DNA from 3 places in the Pseudomonas sp. LBUM1646 genome. Region 3 is predicted to be linked to each of the others. Evidence: predicted binding sites of a transcription regulator. Region 3 holds the regulator's gene; each other region holds the start of a gene.
The links. The regulator sigma-54, encoded in region 3, starts transcription at its own class of promoters, with help from an activator protein. The targets are predictions, from matches to a motif close to ANTGGCATNNANNTTGCTNT.
Positions count from the first base shown of each region.

Region 1: ACA071_RS07950 (flagellar basal body rod protein FlgF) is a predicted target of sigma-54. The motif match lies at 2,960-2,979, and genes of this name have one in related genera.
Region 2: ACA071_RS09165 (circularly permuted type 2 ATP-grasp protein) is a predicted target of sigma-54. The motif match lies at 3,752-3,771, and genes of this name have one in related genera.

Region 1 is NZ_CP166810.1:1,790,273-1,795,181, reverse strand. It holds gene ACA071_RS07965 (flagellar basal body P-ring protein FlgI) at 1-558, opposite strand, end outside; gene flgH (flagellar basal body L-ring protein FlgH) at 586-1,281, opposite strand; gene flgG (flagellar basal-body rod protein FlgG) at 1,334-2,119, opposite strand; gene ACA071_RS07950 (flagellar basal body rod protein FlgF) at 2,165-2,905, opposite strand; gene ACA071_RS07945 (sigma-54-dependent transcriptional regulator) at 3,221-4,783, opposite strand.
Region 2 is NZ_CP166810.1:2,032,517-2,037,425, forward strand. It holds gene ACA071_RS09135 (ankyrin repeat domain-containing protein) at 1-334, shown strand, start outside; gene ACA071_RS09140 (hypothetical protein) at 476-1,006, shown strand; gene ACA071_RS09145 (PLDc N-terminal domain-containing protein) at 1,078-1,269, shown strand; gene speE (polyamine aminopropyltransferase) at 1,524-2,399, shown strand; gene ACA071_RS09155 (hypothetical protein) at 2,551-2,784, shown strand; gene ACA071_RS09160 (ribonuclease E inhibitor RraB) at 2,999-3,340, shown strand; gene ACA071_RS09165 (circularly permuted type 2 ATP-grasp protein) at 3,803-4,909, shown strand, end outside.
Region 3 is NZ_CP166810.1:1,063,689-1,068,597, reverse strand. It holds gene ACA071_RS04595 (KpsF/GutQ family sugar-phosphate isomerase) at 1-619, shown strand, start outside; gene ACA071_RS04590 (KdsC family phosphatase) at 619-1,143, shown strand; gene lptC (LPS export ABC transporter periplasmic protein LptC) at 1,157-1,729, shown strand; gene lptA (lipopolysaccharide transport periplasmic protein LptA) at 1,716-2,264, shown strand; gene lptB (LPS export ABC transporter ATP-binding protein) at 2,264-2,989, shown strand; gene ACA071_RS04570 (RNA polymerase factor sigma-54) at 3,174-4,667, shown strand; gene hpf (ribosome hibernation-promoting factor, HPF/YfiA family) at 4,741-4,909, shown strand, end outside.

The DNA of each region.
Region 1 (4,909 bases), 730 kb from region 3:
GTTCAGGGTCAGGCTGTTGCCCTGGTTGAAGCCGCTCGGCACCGAACGCTCAACCGACGCACCGCCCGGAATACGACCGGCCGATGGAACGTTGACCGTAATCTTCGAACCGTCGCGACCTTCGGCATCGAAACCGCCGACCACCAGGTTGCCCTGGGCGATGGCGTAGACGTTGCCGTCGATACCCTTGAGCGGCGTCAACAGCAAGGTGCCGCCGCGCAAGCTCTTGGAGTTACCGATGGACGCGACCGTGATGTCAACCTGTTGACCCGGTTTGGCAAACGCCGGCAGATCAGCACTGATCGACACCGCCGCGACGTTCTTCAACTGCACGTTGCCCGAGCCCGGCGGTACCTTGATGCCGAACTGCGAGAGCATGTTGTTGAAGGTCTGCAGGGTGAACGGGGTCTGGGTCGTCTGGTCACCGGTGCCGTTAAGCCCGACCACCAGGCCGTAACCGATCAATTGGTTGGTCCGCACGCCGGAAATGCTGGCGATGTCCTTCAGTCGCTCGGCTTGAGCGGTGAAGGCTGCGGACATCAACAAGGCAGCGACCATGAGACTTCTGAAGTTCAACGTAGCCACCTAGAAAGGGAACAGCGGGCTGAGGAAGAAACGGTCGAACCAGCCTGGCTGACTCGCATCGGCAAACGCACCGGTGCCCGAGTAGGTGATGCGTGCATCGGCGACGCGAGTCGACGACACGGTGTTATCAGTGGCGATGTCATCGGCGCGCACCAGACCGGCAATCCGTACGAGTTCATCACCGGAGTTCAGGGTCATCCACTTCTCGCCACGCACGGCGATGATGCCGTTGGGCAAGACGTCGGCGACGGTCACGGTGATCGAGCCGGTCAAACTGTTGCTCTGGCCAGACTTGCTCGCGCCGTTGGTGGCACGGTCGCCGCTGTAACCGGCGTCGAGGCTCAGGCTGCCGCTGCCGATCGGGTCACTGGTACTCAGGCCGCCACCGAACAACGACGTCAGGCCAATATTGGTCTTGCTGGTCTTGTCGATCTGCGAGTTGGCACCCTTACTGGCCTGGGTCCGCTCGTTCAAGGTGATGGTGATAATGTCACCGACCCGGAACGCCTTGCGGTCGCTGTACAGGTTCTGCTCGAAACCGGCCTGGTAGATCGAGCCATTGTTGGCGGCAGCCGGCAGCGGCGTGCGCGGCAACACCGGGGCGTAGTAAGGGTCATTGGGCTTGGGCGTCGGCGCGACGCAGCCCGCGAGCGCGACCACCCCACTCATTGCCAGAACAGATACAAAGCGATTCATGACCCTACCTCACGGTGTTGCTGGCGACCTCATGGCCGCCCCATAGACTTGATTACAGATTCTGCGTTACGAACGAGAGCATCTGGTCGGCGGTGGAGATCACCTTGGAGTTCATCTCGTAGGCACGCTGAGTGGTGATCATGTTGACCATCTCTTCAACGGTGCTGACGTTGGACCCTTCCAGGGTGTTCTGCAGCGTGGTACCGAAACCGTTCAGGCCCGGGGTGCCGACTTGCGGCGCACCGCTGGCGGCGGTTTCCAGGAACAGGTTGTTACCCACTGCTTGCAGACCGGCCGGGTTGATGAAGTCGGCGGTTTGCAGGTTGCCGATCACTTGGGAGGCCGGGTTGCCGGGAACGGTGATGGACACCGTGCCGTCAGTCCCGACCGTGAAGGTCTGGGCGTTGTTCGGAATGACAATGGCCGGTTCCAGGGCGAAACCGCTGGCGTTTACGATCTGGCCGTTGGAGTCGAGGTGGAAAGTGCCGTCACGGGTGTAGGACGTGGTGCCGTCCGGCTGCAGGATCTGGAAAAAACCGCGACCGTCGACCGCCAGGTCCAGCGGCTGCTCGGTGGTTTGCAGGCTGCCGGCGGAGAAGTTTTTCTGGGTGCCGACGATGCGCACACCGGTACCCAATTGCAGACCGGACGGCAGTTCGCTGTCCTGAGTCGACTGGGCGCCGGGCTGGCGTTTGATCTGGTACAGCAAGTCCTGGAACTCGGCGCGGTCACGTTTGAAACCCGTGGTCGAGACGTTCGCCAGGTTGTTGGAAATGGTGGTCAGGTTAGTGTCCTGGGCGGACAGACCTGTTTTGGCAACCCATAGAGCCGGAAGCATTCGATTCTCCTCGTGCGCCTGTTTTACGGCGCGACGTTCTGATAATTAGCTGATCTGCAAGACCCGAGCCATGGCCTGGTCATCGTCTTTGGCGGTGTTCATCATCTTGATGTGCAGCTCGAACTGCTTCGACAAAGCCAGCACCGAGGTCATTTCTTCCACGGCATTGACGTTGCTCGACTCAAGGAACCCGGACACCAGCTTGACGCCCGCATCGGCTTGCGCCGGCTTGCCGTCCTTGGTGTGGATCGAACCATCCAGGCCTTTGGTCATGTTCTTCAGGTCAGGGTTGACCAGTTTGATGCGGTCGATTTCGGCCATCACGCGCGGGCCTTCACCCATCGAACGAATGCTGATGGTGCCATCCTCGCCCACTTCGATTTTCTGCTCGGGCGGCACGGCGATCGGCCCGCCATTGCCCATCACCGGCATACCATTGCCGGCCCGCAGCACGCCGAGGGCGTCAATGTTCAGGCTGCCGGTGCGCACGTAGCTTTCACCGCCATCGGGGCTCTGCACGGCGATCCAACCGTTGCCGGTCACGGCGACGTCGAGGTCACGACCGGTTTCCACCATCGAACCTGGCGAGAAGTCGGTGGCCGGACGTTCGCTCATGGCAAAGGCACGCGCCGGAAAGCTGTCACCAAACACCGGCATCGAACGGGCCTGTTCCAGGTCCTTTTGAAAACCGTTGGTAGAGATGTTCGCCAGGTTGTTCGCATGAGCCTTCTGCGCCAGTGCATTCTGGCTGGCGCCGGTCATTGCCACATAAAGGTACTTGTCCACACTCTTTCCTCTGCATGCCGGACGTTTGCCGCCCACTGCTGTACTGCTGAGCCTTAAGCAATTTGCAGACCAACTTTTTTCTGACGGCGCCGGACCCGGCAAACAAAGGACTTGGGGGATTTAGAGAGGAGGTGGGAATTGTGTCGAAGTCGAAAAACCGGCGGTGTTATGCCGCTTCGCGGCAAACCTCGGACTGATCGTTCCCACGCTCTGCGTGGGAATGCCTCAATGGACGCTCTGCGTCGGCTTTTGGGACGCGGAGCGTCCCGGGCTGCATTCCCACGCAGAGCGTGGGAACGATCAGTCACAACGGGGCTATGCGCCTGGCTCTTTGCCTACGTCGTATTCGCGCAGTTTGTTGGCAATCGTGGTGTGCGAAACCCCTAATCGCTTACCCAATTGTCGGCTGCTCGGATGCTCGGAATACAACCGCTCCAGCACCGCTTTTTCAAAGCGCCCGACAATCGCATCCAGCCCGCCCTCCAGCGAGAAATCGCCAAGCGGCTGACGCACGCCGTAATCCGGCAGGCGAATATGCTCGACCTTGACCGTCCCGCCCTCGCACAGGGAAACCGCCTGGAACAATACGTTTTCCAACTGCCGGACATTGCCCGGCCAATGGTAATGACCGAGCCGTTCCATGGCCGCCGGCGCCAGCTTCGGCAGCGGACAACCGATCTGCCGACTGGCCTGATCGAGGAAATGCTCTACCAGCGGCGTCAAACCGTCGAGGCATTCGCGCAGCGGCGGGATGTGCAACGACAGCACGTTCAAGCGGTGATACAAATCCTGGCGAAACTCGCCGCGCGCGCACAACTCGGAGAGGTCTACTTGTGTGGCGCAAATCACCCGCACATCCAGATAGACCTCTTCATCACTGCCTACACGGCGGAAGCAACCGTCCTGCAGAAAGCGCAGCAATTTCACCTGCAAACGCGGGCTCATTTCCCCGACGCCATCGAGAAACAGCGTACCGCCGGCCGTCAGCTCCAGCAGCCCGAGCTTGCCTTCCGCCCGCGCCCCTTCGAAAGCACCGGGGCCGTAGCCAAACAACTCGGTCTCGGCCATGGATTCCGGGAGGCCGGCGCAATTGAGTGCCATCAGCGGCGACTGGCCACGAGGGCTGGCCAGATGACAAGCCCGCGCCAACAGTTCTTTGCCGGTGCCGGTTTCGCCTTCGATCAATAGCGGCGCATCCAGCGGTGCCATGCGCCGGGCTTCACGCACCACCGCCGCCATGACTTTCGAACTCTGGAAGATGCTGTCGAAACCGCGCAACTCTTGCTTGCGCACGTTGTAGATACGCTCACCGACCCGGTCCGCCCGATGCAACGTCAATACCGCGCCGGCCATGGCCTCGCTGTCATCGTGTTCCGATTGCAGTGGCGCGATGTCGGCGAGAAACACGTCGCCCTTCACCTTCACCCGCAACCCGTTGATCCGCGACTTGTTGGCACGCACCAGTTCCGGCAAGTCGAAGTCCTCGGCGTAACGGGACAAGGGAATCCCCGGCACCTCGTCCACCCGAACCCCGAGCAACTGCGCCGCCGCCCGGTTGGCCGCAACGATGGAGCCGCCCATGTCGATCGACAGCACCGGGAACTCCAGGGCGCCGAGCAACGCGTTCAGCTCCATGTGCCGACGCTCGCTGGGCATCAGCCCTACACGCTTGACGCCGAATACTCCGGCAATCGCCTCGAACTTCGGACGCAGCGCCTGGAACTGGATGTTGATCAGATTCGGGCAGTGCAGGTAGATCGCATTGCCATGCTCACCGCCGACCTCGCCACGCGCAACGTTGATCCCGTATTCCACCAGCAGGTTGAGAATGTCGCGCAGGATGCCGATGCGGTTTTGGCAGTGGACTTTGATACGCATATAAAAGGCCTGAACAGGGGTGATCGAGGCTTGCCGCCGAAAATTTCTGCGAAAGCGTTCAGTTAGTCGTCAAGATTATGTGACAGGTAGAGCGCTTTTCAAACCCGGAAAACTCAATACCTGCGC
Region 2 (4,909 bases), 970 kb from region 3:
CGAAACCGTGAAAGTGCTGCTGGAACACAAGGCCGACCCGGAAATCCGCAACGACAACGGCCAGAGCCCGATTGCCGGCGCCGCGTTCAAGGGCGACCTGGCGGTGGTCACGGCATTGGTCGAAGGCGGCGCGCAAGTGGAAGGTTCGTCGTTCGACGGCCGCACGGCGCTGATGATGGCAGCGATGTTCAACCGCGTTGAAATCGTCGATTACCTGATCAGCAAAGGCGCCGACCCGCAAGCCAAGGACGCCAATGGCGTTTCGGCGCTGGACGCGGCGAAGACTATGGGTGCCGTTGATACCACTGCGCAATTACAGAAATTGTTGGCGTAACCCTCTAGGAGCAGGCTTGCCCGCGATGGCGATCCTCGAGATCGCCATCGTGGGCAAGCGTTGCTCCTACAGAACCATTGCGGGGCCTTTTGCGCTATCCTTCGCGCCCTAAAATTTCCCTCGCTACAGGATTCATCCCCCATGAAAACCGCACTCGTCGAACTCATCAGCAAAATCAGCTCCGGGTGCATGGGCGATGACGAAATCCTGAAGATCGCTGACGAAGCGGCCCAGGCCTACGCCGATCCCGAGGCTTTTCTGACAGCCAACCCGGACATCAACTTCGACGACACCTTCCCGATGCCATTGGGCGAATGGGTGGTGGTGGGCAGTCTGCCGGAGACCGTGCTGTTCCAGGCCGATACCTACATGGACCTGTTCGCCCAGATTGTCGCCTCGTTCGGCCCCGGCGTAGATTTCAACATCAAACCCAAGCAACTGGCCAAAACCGAAGCCCTGACCGCGCTCAACCGCATTCAGGTGCAGATGGACAGCATGAACAAGGAGAACGGCGGTTACACGCTGATGAACTTCAGCCAGTTGCTCGACGACGAACTGCAAGTGGTGCTGGTCTACGGCAACGACGTGCCGCGCGTACTCGAACTGTGCGCCCAGGTCGGTATCGCCGCCGCACCATCCCTGGAAGCGTTGAAAGTGGCCATCCACGTTTAATGCAATAAAACGGAACCCTCGCACGGGCCGACTATCCTAAGACTGCATGCCACTATCTTGGGAGCGACACCATGGGTTCCAGTTTCAACGGTCTGGTTGGCCTGATCATTCTTGCCCTGGACATCTGGGCCATCATCAACGTGCTGAAAAGCGGCGCCGAAACCGGGATGAAAATCATCTGGGTGCTGCTGATCCTGCTGCTGCCGGTACTGGGCCTGATCATCTGGGCCATCGCCGGGCCACGGGGCAATGTCCGCATCTGACAGACATGACGCCGAAACCGTCGGAGCAAAGCTTGCTCGCGAAGAACGATGACGCGGTCTAACAGGATTACCGCGTCATCGTTCTTGGCGAGCAAGCTTTGCTCCTACAGGATCGCGGCGAGTCATCACGTGACGTTCGACCTGTCATGTTCCGCAACGTAGAATGCGCGCCTTTCCCGGGCAATCGAGCCTTTCGATTGGCCATCATGGGCGGGTAACCGTCCGTTGCCGCCGCATTCATCGGAGCACTTCCCATGACCACCACCAAAACCAGCGAATACCTGGAAACCCTCTACGAAGGCTACGGCCAGCGTTTTCGCATGGAAAAACTGCTGCACGAAGTGCGCACCGAGCACCAGCACCTGGTGATCTTCGAAAACCCGCGCATGGGCCGGGTCATGGCGCTGGACGGTGTGATCCAGACCACCGAAGCCGACGAATTCATCTACCACGAAATGCTCACCCACGTGCCGATCCTCGCCCATGGCTCCGCCAAGCGCGTACTGATCATCGGCGGTGGCGACGGCGGCATGCTGCGTGAAGTGGCCAAGCACCGCAGCGTCGAGCACATCACCATGGTCGAGATCGACGGCACCGTGGTCGACATGTGCAAAGAGTTCCTGCCGAACCACTCCAAGGGTGCTTACGACGACCCACGGCTGAACCTGGTGATCGACGACGGCATGCGTTTCGTCGCCACCACCACTGAAAAATTCGACGTGATCATTTCCGACTCCACCGACCCGATCGGGCCGGGCGAAGTGCTGTTCTCGGAAAACTTCTACCAGGCGTGCCATCGCTGCCTGAACGAGGGCGGCATCCTGGTGACCCAGAACGGCACGCCGTTCATGCAGCTGGGCGAAGTGCAAACCACTGCCGGGCGCCTGCGCAGCCTGTTCCCGGATTGGCACTTCTATCAAGCGGCCGTGCCGACCTACATCGGCGGGGCGATGACCTTCGCCTGGGGCGCGACCAACACCGCCTATCGCAAGTTGTCCCGCGAAACCCTGCAACAGCGTTTCGCCGGCAGCGGCATCATCACCCGCTACTACAACCCGGAAATCCACATCGGCGCGTTCGCCATGCCGCAATACGTGCTGAACGCGATCAACAAGCCAAGCAACGACTAAAATCTGTGCGTACCCCTGTAGGAGCGAAGCTTTGCTCCTACAGGTTTATGTCGTTTTCATGCTTGCGTGCTGTAATCCGTTTGAACGATCAGTCAGGCCAAAAGTCCAGATAGTTGTAAGCCCATTTACGGGCTTTATCGAGGAGGCACTGATGCAAAAGTGGAAAATCACTTTCGTGGATGATCACGGTGAAACAGTCGATGAAGTCTTCGAGTGCGACGAGTGCCCGGATAATGAGCACGCCGCCAAACTCATCAAGGCCCGACTCCTTCCTGTTGCTGCCGAACTGGATCTGAACGATCTGGAAGGGCGAATCGCTGACGCCAGTGTCAAAAGTCTCAAGGCCCAGAACAGCATTCAAATCCTCGGCATCACTCCTGTCTGAACCTCACCTGTCCCATTCTCAACCAGGCCTTGGCAGCGGCTCCGACTTGGGGCTACTCTGCAAGCGAGATCAGCGAACGGATCGCTAAGGTCTGGTCTTGTCAGCTACATGCTTAAATCCCGGCGGCAACCTGGTTGCCGTATCGCCTTCACCATTCGGTTGCGGGCGTCGGGAGTACGGAAAGTCTATCCATAGGGTTTTAGGAGGACGTTTCATGAGCACAGCCTATCAAGAAGACATCAGCACCAGCGTACTGCGCCGTATGAAAGAAGGCGGTTTCGACTTTTCACGATTCCATCCCATCGAGTTCTACGCGATTTTCCCGGACGAGGAGCGGGCACGCAGGGCGGCAGGTCATTTCTGTGGTGAATCCTTGAATGCCCAGATCAGCGTGCGCGACGACGGCGCATGGCATCTGGAACTGAGCAAAGTGATGTATGCCACCTACGACGGCATCGGCGACTTTGAGCAGGACTTCGAGGCTGTGGTTGAGCCTCTGGGCGGCATCATCGAAGGGTGGGGCGTCAAACAGGAGGTACGAGGGCTACTCGCATAACATTATGAACAGCGACAACATTCAGCAACGGCTGACCTTCGGGTTGGCCGTTTTCGTTTGTGCGTTTAGGAAGATCAAAAGATCGCAGCCTCGTTTCACTCTGTAGCAGCTGTCGAGTGAAACGAGGCTGCGTCATGTCTGAGCTCACTTTCATTTCACTACATTTCAAAACCCAAAAAAAAGCCGCCTAAACAGGCGGCCAAAGGGAAGTTCGAGAGGTTTTGCAACGAATGCGCCGATTATCCGCACCATCCCCCGGGCAGTGAAATCAACTCTGACTATGCTGGTGATAGTCGACAACATTGCTTCGCAATGAAGCGGGGGCGATCAGGTTGGGGCGTTTGCCGCACAAGATTGGTGCGGTGCTTTTGGGGCGATTATCCAACTGATTGATATCAAAGCGTTTATGCCGATGGCACGGGCCTTGCGAAGCCTAGATGTCCGGGTGACAAGGAGTACGGCATGATCCGCACCTATTTTGATGAGATGTACGATGCCGGCGGCCAGGTCCGCCCGCATTACCGGGAGTTTGCCCGTTGGCTGGCCGAAACGCCTGACGAGCTTTTGGCACAACGGCGACGCGAGGCCGATCTGTTGTTTCATCGTGCCGGGATTACTTTCACGCTCTACGGTGATGAGCAGGGGACAGAGCGCCTGATTCCCTTCGACACCATTCCCCGCAGTATCCCCGCCAGCGAATGGCGGATCGTCGAACGTGGATGCATCCAGCGGGTCAAGGCGTTGAACATGTTCCTCGCCGACCTCTATCACGAGCAGCGCATCATCAAGGCCGGCATCATCCCGGCCGAGCAAGTGCTGGCCAACGAGCAATACCAGTTGGCGATGCAAGGGCTGGATCTGCACCGGGATATCTATTCCCACATTTCCGGCGTCGATCTGGTGCGTGATGGCGACGGCACGTACTACGTGCTCGAAGACAACCTTCGTACACCGAGCGGCGTGAGCTACATGCTCGAAGACCGCAAGATGATGATGCGTCTGTTCCCCGAGTTATTCGCGGCGCAGCGTATTGCCCCCATCGACCACTATCCGAACTTGTTGCTCGACACCCTGAAAAGCTCCAGCCCGATCGATAACCCGAGCGTGGTGGTGCTGACCCCTGGCCGTTTCAACAGCGCGTTTTTCGAGCACGCCTTTTTGGCGCGAGAGATGGGCGTTGAGTTGGTGGAAGGCGCGGACCTGTTCGTGCGTGACGACAAGGTTTTCATGCGCACCACGGACGGGCCGAAAGCCGTCGACGTGATCTACCGGCGCCTCGACGACGCGTTCCTTGATCCGCTGGCGTTCAACCCGGATTCGATGCTTGGCGTGCCGGGGCTGCTGTCGTCCTATCGCTCCGGCAACGTGGTGCTGGCGAATGCCATCGGCACGGGGGTGGCGGACGACAAGTCGGTGTATCCATTTGTCACGGACATGATCCGTTTCTATCTGGATGAAGAGCCGATCCTGAAGAACGTGCCGACGTTCCAGTGTCGCAACCCTTCTGAGCTGTCCCACGTGCTGGCCAATCTCCCCGACCTGGTGGTCAAGGAAACCCAGGGCTCCGGC
Region 3 (4,909 bases):
CCAGTTGATCAGCATGACCGGCAACCCTGACTCGGCGCTGGCCAAGGCGGCCGAGATCAACCTGAACGTTCATGTGGAGCATGAAGCCTGCCCGCTGAACCTGGCGCCGACCTCCTCCACCACTGCAGCATTGGTCATGGGCGACGCCCTGGCTGTTGCGCTGCTGGAAGCGCGCGGCTTTACGGCTGAAGACTTCGCCTTTTCCCACCCAGGCGGTGCGCTTGGCCGCCGTCTGCTGCTGAAAGTGGAAACCGTCATGCACGCCGGCGCAGAACTCCCCTTGGTGCAACGCGGCACGCTGCTCAAGGACGCCTTGATGGAAATGACCCGCAAGGGCCTGGGCATGACGGCGATCGTGGAGCCCGACGGCAAACTGGCCGGGATTTTCACTGACGGCGACTTGCGCCGCACGCTGGACCGCACCATCGACATCCACCACACGACCATTGATGAGGTCATGACTATTCATGGCAAGACCGCCCGTGCCGATATGCTGGCAGCCGAGGCCCTGAAAATCATGGAAGACCATCGAATCAACGCACTGGTAGTCGTCGACAAGGAAGACCGCCCGGTTGGCGCCTTCAACCTGTCCGACCTGCTGCGTGCAGGAGTAATGTGATGAGCAACGACCTGTTGCAACGCGGCAAGAACATCAAACTGGCCGTCTTTGACGTCGACGGTGTCCTCACCGACGGACGCTTGTACTTCCTGGAAGACGGCAGCGAATTCAAGACTTTCAGCACCCTCGACGGCCAAGGCATCAAGATGTTGATGGCAGCCGGCGTGCAGACCGCTATCATCAGCGGCCGCAAGACCCCAGTGGTCGAACGTCGAGCGAAAAACCTCGGCATTCCACACCTGTATCAGGGTCGCGAAGACAAACTGGTGGTGCTCGACGAGCTTCTAGCCCAACTCAACCTAAGCTATGAACAGGTCGCCTACCTCGGTGACGACCTGCCAGACCTGCCGGTGATTCGCCGCGTCGGCCTGGGCATGGCGGTGGCCAATGCCGCCAGCTTCGTGCGCGAACACGCCCACGGTGTCACCCAGGCCCGTGGCGGCGAAGGTGCCGCCCGCGAATTCTGCGAACTGATCCTGCGCGCCCAGGGCCGTCTAGATGCGGCCAACGCCGCGTACTTGTGAGCCATTTATGTTTATTCTGAGCAAAAAGTTTCGCAGATTCCTGCTGTTCGGTTGCATCGCTGCGATATTCGCGGCGGTCGGCTACTGGAACATCAGCCCGGAACGCTTCCTCGACAAGCCAGTCGTCAAGGTCGATGAAAGCGCGATCGACTATTACGCCCTCAACGCCCACAGCGTGCAGTACCTGCCCGACGGCGGCTTGCAGTACGATTTGACGTCCGACAAGGTCGAGCACCTCAAGGCGACCGACGTGTCGTTGCTGACCAACCCCGACCTGAACATGTACCGCGGCACCGAGTTCCCGTGGCATGTCACGAGCTTGCGCGGTGAAGTGAATGCGGATGGCACCCAAGTAGAACTGATCGACTCGGTACGTATCGCACGCACCGATGAACAGAACCGCGAATTGATTGTTACCAGCACCCGTATGACAGTGTTCCCGCAGCAGCAATATGCGCAGACCGATCAACCCGTTAGAATCGACGGCGCTGGCGGTGTGTCGACTGGCAACGGAATGAAAGCGTATTTGAAAGAAAGCAGGATACACCTGCTATCGAACGTAAGAGGACAGTATGAGGCTCGTTAAAACCCTCCCTATTTTGCTCAGTCTGGGCGCAGCACTGGGAAGCGTGAGCGCCTGGGCTCTGCCGAACGATCAAGAGCAGCCTATCCGCATTCAGGCCGACGATGCCCAACTGGACGACAAGAATGGCGTTGCCACCTATAAAGGTGACGTGATCATTACTCAGGGCTCGATGAAGGTCACCGGCAACACCGTGACCATCACCCGCACCCCGACCGGCGACATCGACGTAGTGACCTCGGTGGGCAACCTCGCCTACTTCGAGCAGCTGCAGACCGCTGGCGACACCAAGCCTGTTCAGGGCTGGGGCGTGACCATCCAGTACCACGCCGCGCAAAACCGCGTCGTGCTGATCGATAAGGCCAAGGTTGTCGACAAGGACAACAACACCACCCAGGGCGAGAAAATCGTCTACGACACGGTCAAGAAACTGGCGAGCGCCGGCCGTGCCACGGGCAGCAAGGTCACCGAGGCGCGTCCGCGCATCGACATGGTGATCCAGCCGAAGCCGAAAAACGACGCGAAAAAGGCTCAGTAATGGCAACTCTGAAAGCTCAGCATCTGGCCAAGAGCTATAAGAGCCGCCAGGTCGTGCGTGACGTCAGCCTGTCGATCGACAGCGGCCAGATTGTTGGCCTGCTGGGCCCGAACGGCGCCGGCAAGACCACCTGCTTCTACATGATCGTCGGCCTGGTACAGGCCGATCAGGGCCGCGTCCTGATCGACGACCTGGATGTCAGCCACCAGCCAATGCACGGCCGTGCAAAGGCTGGTATCGGCTATCTTCCGCAAGAAGCATCGATCTTCCGCAAACTGTCGGTGGCCGACAACATCATGGCTATCCTCGAGACCCGCAAGGAACTCGACAAGGCGGATCGTCGCAAGGAGCTGGAAAGCCTGCTGCAGGAATTCCACATCAGCCACATCCGTGACAACCTCGGCATGAGCCTGTCCGGTGGTGAACGCCGCCGCGTGGAAATCGCCCGGGCACTGGCCACCAACCCGAAATTCATCCTGCTCGACGAACCGTTCGCCGGTGTAGACCCGATTTCGGTAGGCGATATCAAACAGATCATCCATCACCTCAAGGCCAAGGGCATTGGCGTGCTGATCACTGACCACAACGTCCGTGAAACCCTGGATATCTGCGAAACCGCCTACATCGTCAACGATGGCCAGCTGATCGCCGAAGGCGACTCCGCCACCATCCTGGCCAACGAACTGGTCAAGGAAGTGTATCTGGGCCATGAGTTCCGCCTTTAAGCATCAAGGTGTCTGGCTGGTTGTCCGAGCGCTCGAATCGATAAAAAATCAATACTTTTTTATTGTTACAGCGCTCTAGGCAAACGCTGCGGTTTCGGGCATATAATTTGCTTAAGTTTGGCGCTCCGGCGCCCTGTAGTGGATGGCGCATGCGCGCCGGCGAATAAGGTGTTAAGCCCCTGCCATGAAACCATCGCTAGTCTTGAGAATGGGCCAGCAGCTGACGATGACACCTCAGCTGCAACAGGCCATCCGCCTGCTCCAATTGTCGACCCTGGACCTGCAACAGGAAATCCAGGAGGCCCTGGAGTCCAATCCGATGCTCGAACGCCAGGAAGAAGGCGACGACTTCGATAATGCCGACCCCTTGGCCGACAAAGCCGAACAGCAACCCAACGCCGACGTTTCAGAACCCTCCTACCAGGAAACCGCCCCGACGGTGGACAACCTCGAGGAAGGTGACTGGAACGAGCGCATTCCCAACGAGCTGCCCGTCGACACCGCCTGGGAAGACGTCTACCAGACCAGCGCCAGCAGCCTGCCAAGCAACGATGACGACGAATGGGATTTCACCACTCGCACATCGGTCGGCGAAAGCCTGCAAAGCCACCTGCTCTGGCAACTGAACCTGGCGCCGATGTCCGACACCGATCGCCTGATCGCCGTGACCCTGATCGATTGCATCAACAATCAGGGCTACCTGGACGAAACCCTCGAGGAAATCCTCGAAGCCTTCGATCCGGAACTGGACATCGAACTGGACGAAATCGAAGCCGTCCTGCACCGCATCCAGCAATTCGAACCGGCCGGCATCGGCGCTCGAAACCTGGGCGAATGCCTGTTGCTGCAATTGCGCCAACTGTCCGCCAAAACCCCTTGGCTGGCCGAGGCCAAGCGCCTGGTCACCGATTACATCGACCTGCTCGGCAGCCGCGACTACAGCCAGCTGATGCGCCGCATGAAGCTCAAGGAAGATGAACTGCGCCAGGTGATCGAGCTGGTCCAGAGCCTGAACCCTCGTCCAGGTTCGCAGATCGAGTCCAGCGAAGCCGAGTACGTCGTTCCCGATGTGATCGTGCGCAAGGACAACGAGCGCTGGCTGGTGGAGTTGAACCAGGAGTCGGTGCCACGCCTGCGGGTCAACGCCCAGTACGCCGGTTTCGTGCGCCGCGCCGACACCAGCGCCGACAACACCTTCATGCGCAATCAGTTGCAGGAAGCCCGCTGGTTCATCAAGAGCCTGCAGAGCCGCAACGAAACCCTGATGAAAGTGGCCACCCAGATCGTCGAGCACCAGCGCGGCTTCCTGGAATATGGCGACGAAGCCATGAAACCGCTGGTCCTGCATGACATCGCCGAAGCGGTTGGCATGCACGAATCGACGATTTCACGGGTAACCACCCAAAAGTTCATGCATACCCCACGGGGCATTTATGAGCTGAAATACTTTTTCTCCAGCCACGTCAGCACCTCTGAAGGCGGCGAATGCTCGTCCACGGCGATCCGCGCGATCATCAAAAAACTGGTTGCCGCGGAAAATCAGAAAAAGCCGTTGAGTGACAGCAAGATCGCTGGTTTACTGGAGGCACAAGGCATTCAGGTGGCTCGCCGCACCGTCGCCAAGTACCGCGAGTCCCTGGGGATCGCGCCTTCGAGCGAACGCAAGCGGTTGATGTAAGCCACAGCACAGCGTTCCAGTGGCAGGTACCTTTACCTGCCGCTTTATGCACTGGCAACGAAGGAGAAGCTGTATGCAAGTCAACATCAGTGGACACCAACTGGAAGTGACCGAACCCCTGCGCGCCTACATCGGCGAAAAACTCGAACGATTAGAGCGGCATTTCGACAAGATCACTAACGTGCAGGTCACGATGACGGTCGAAAAGCTGAAGCAGAAAATCGAAGCCACCCTGCATATTC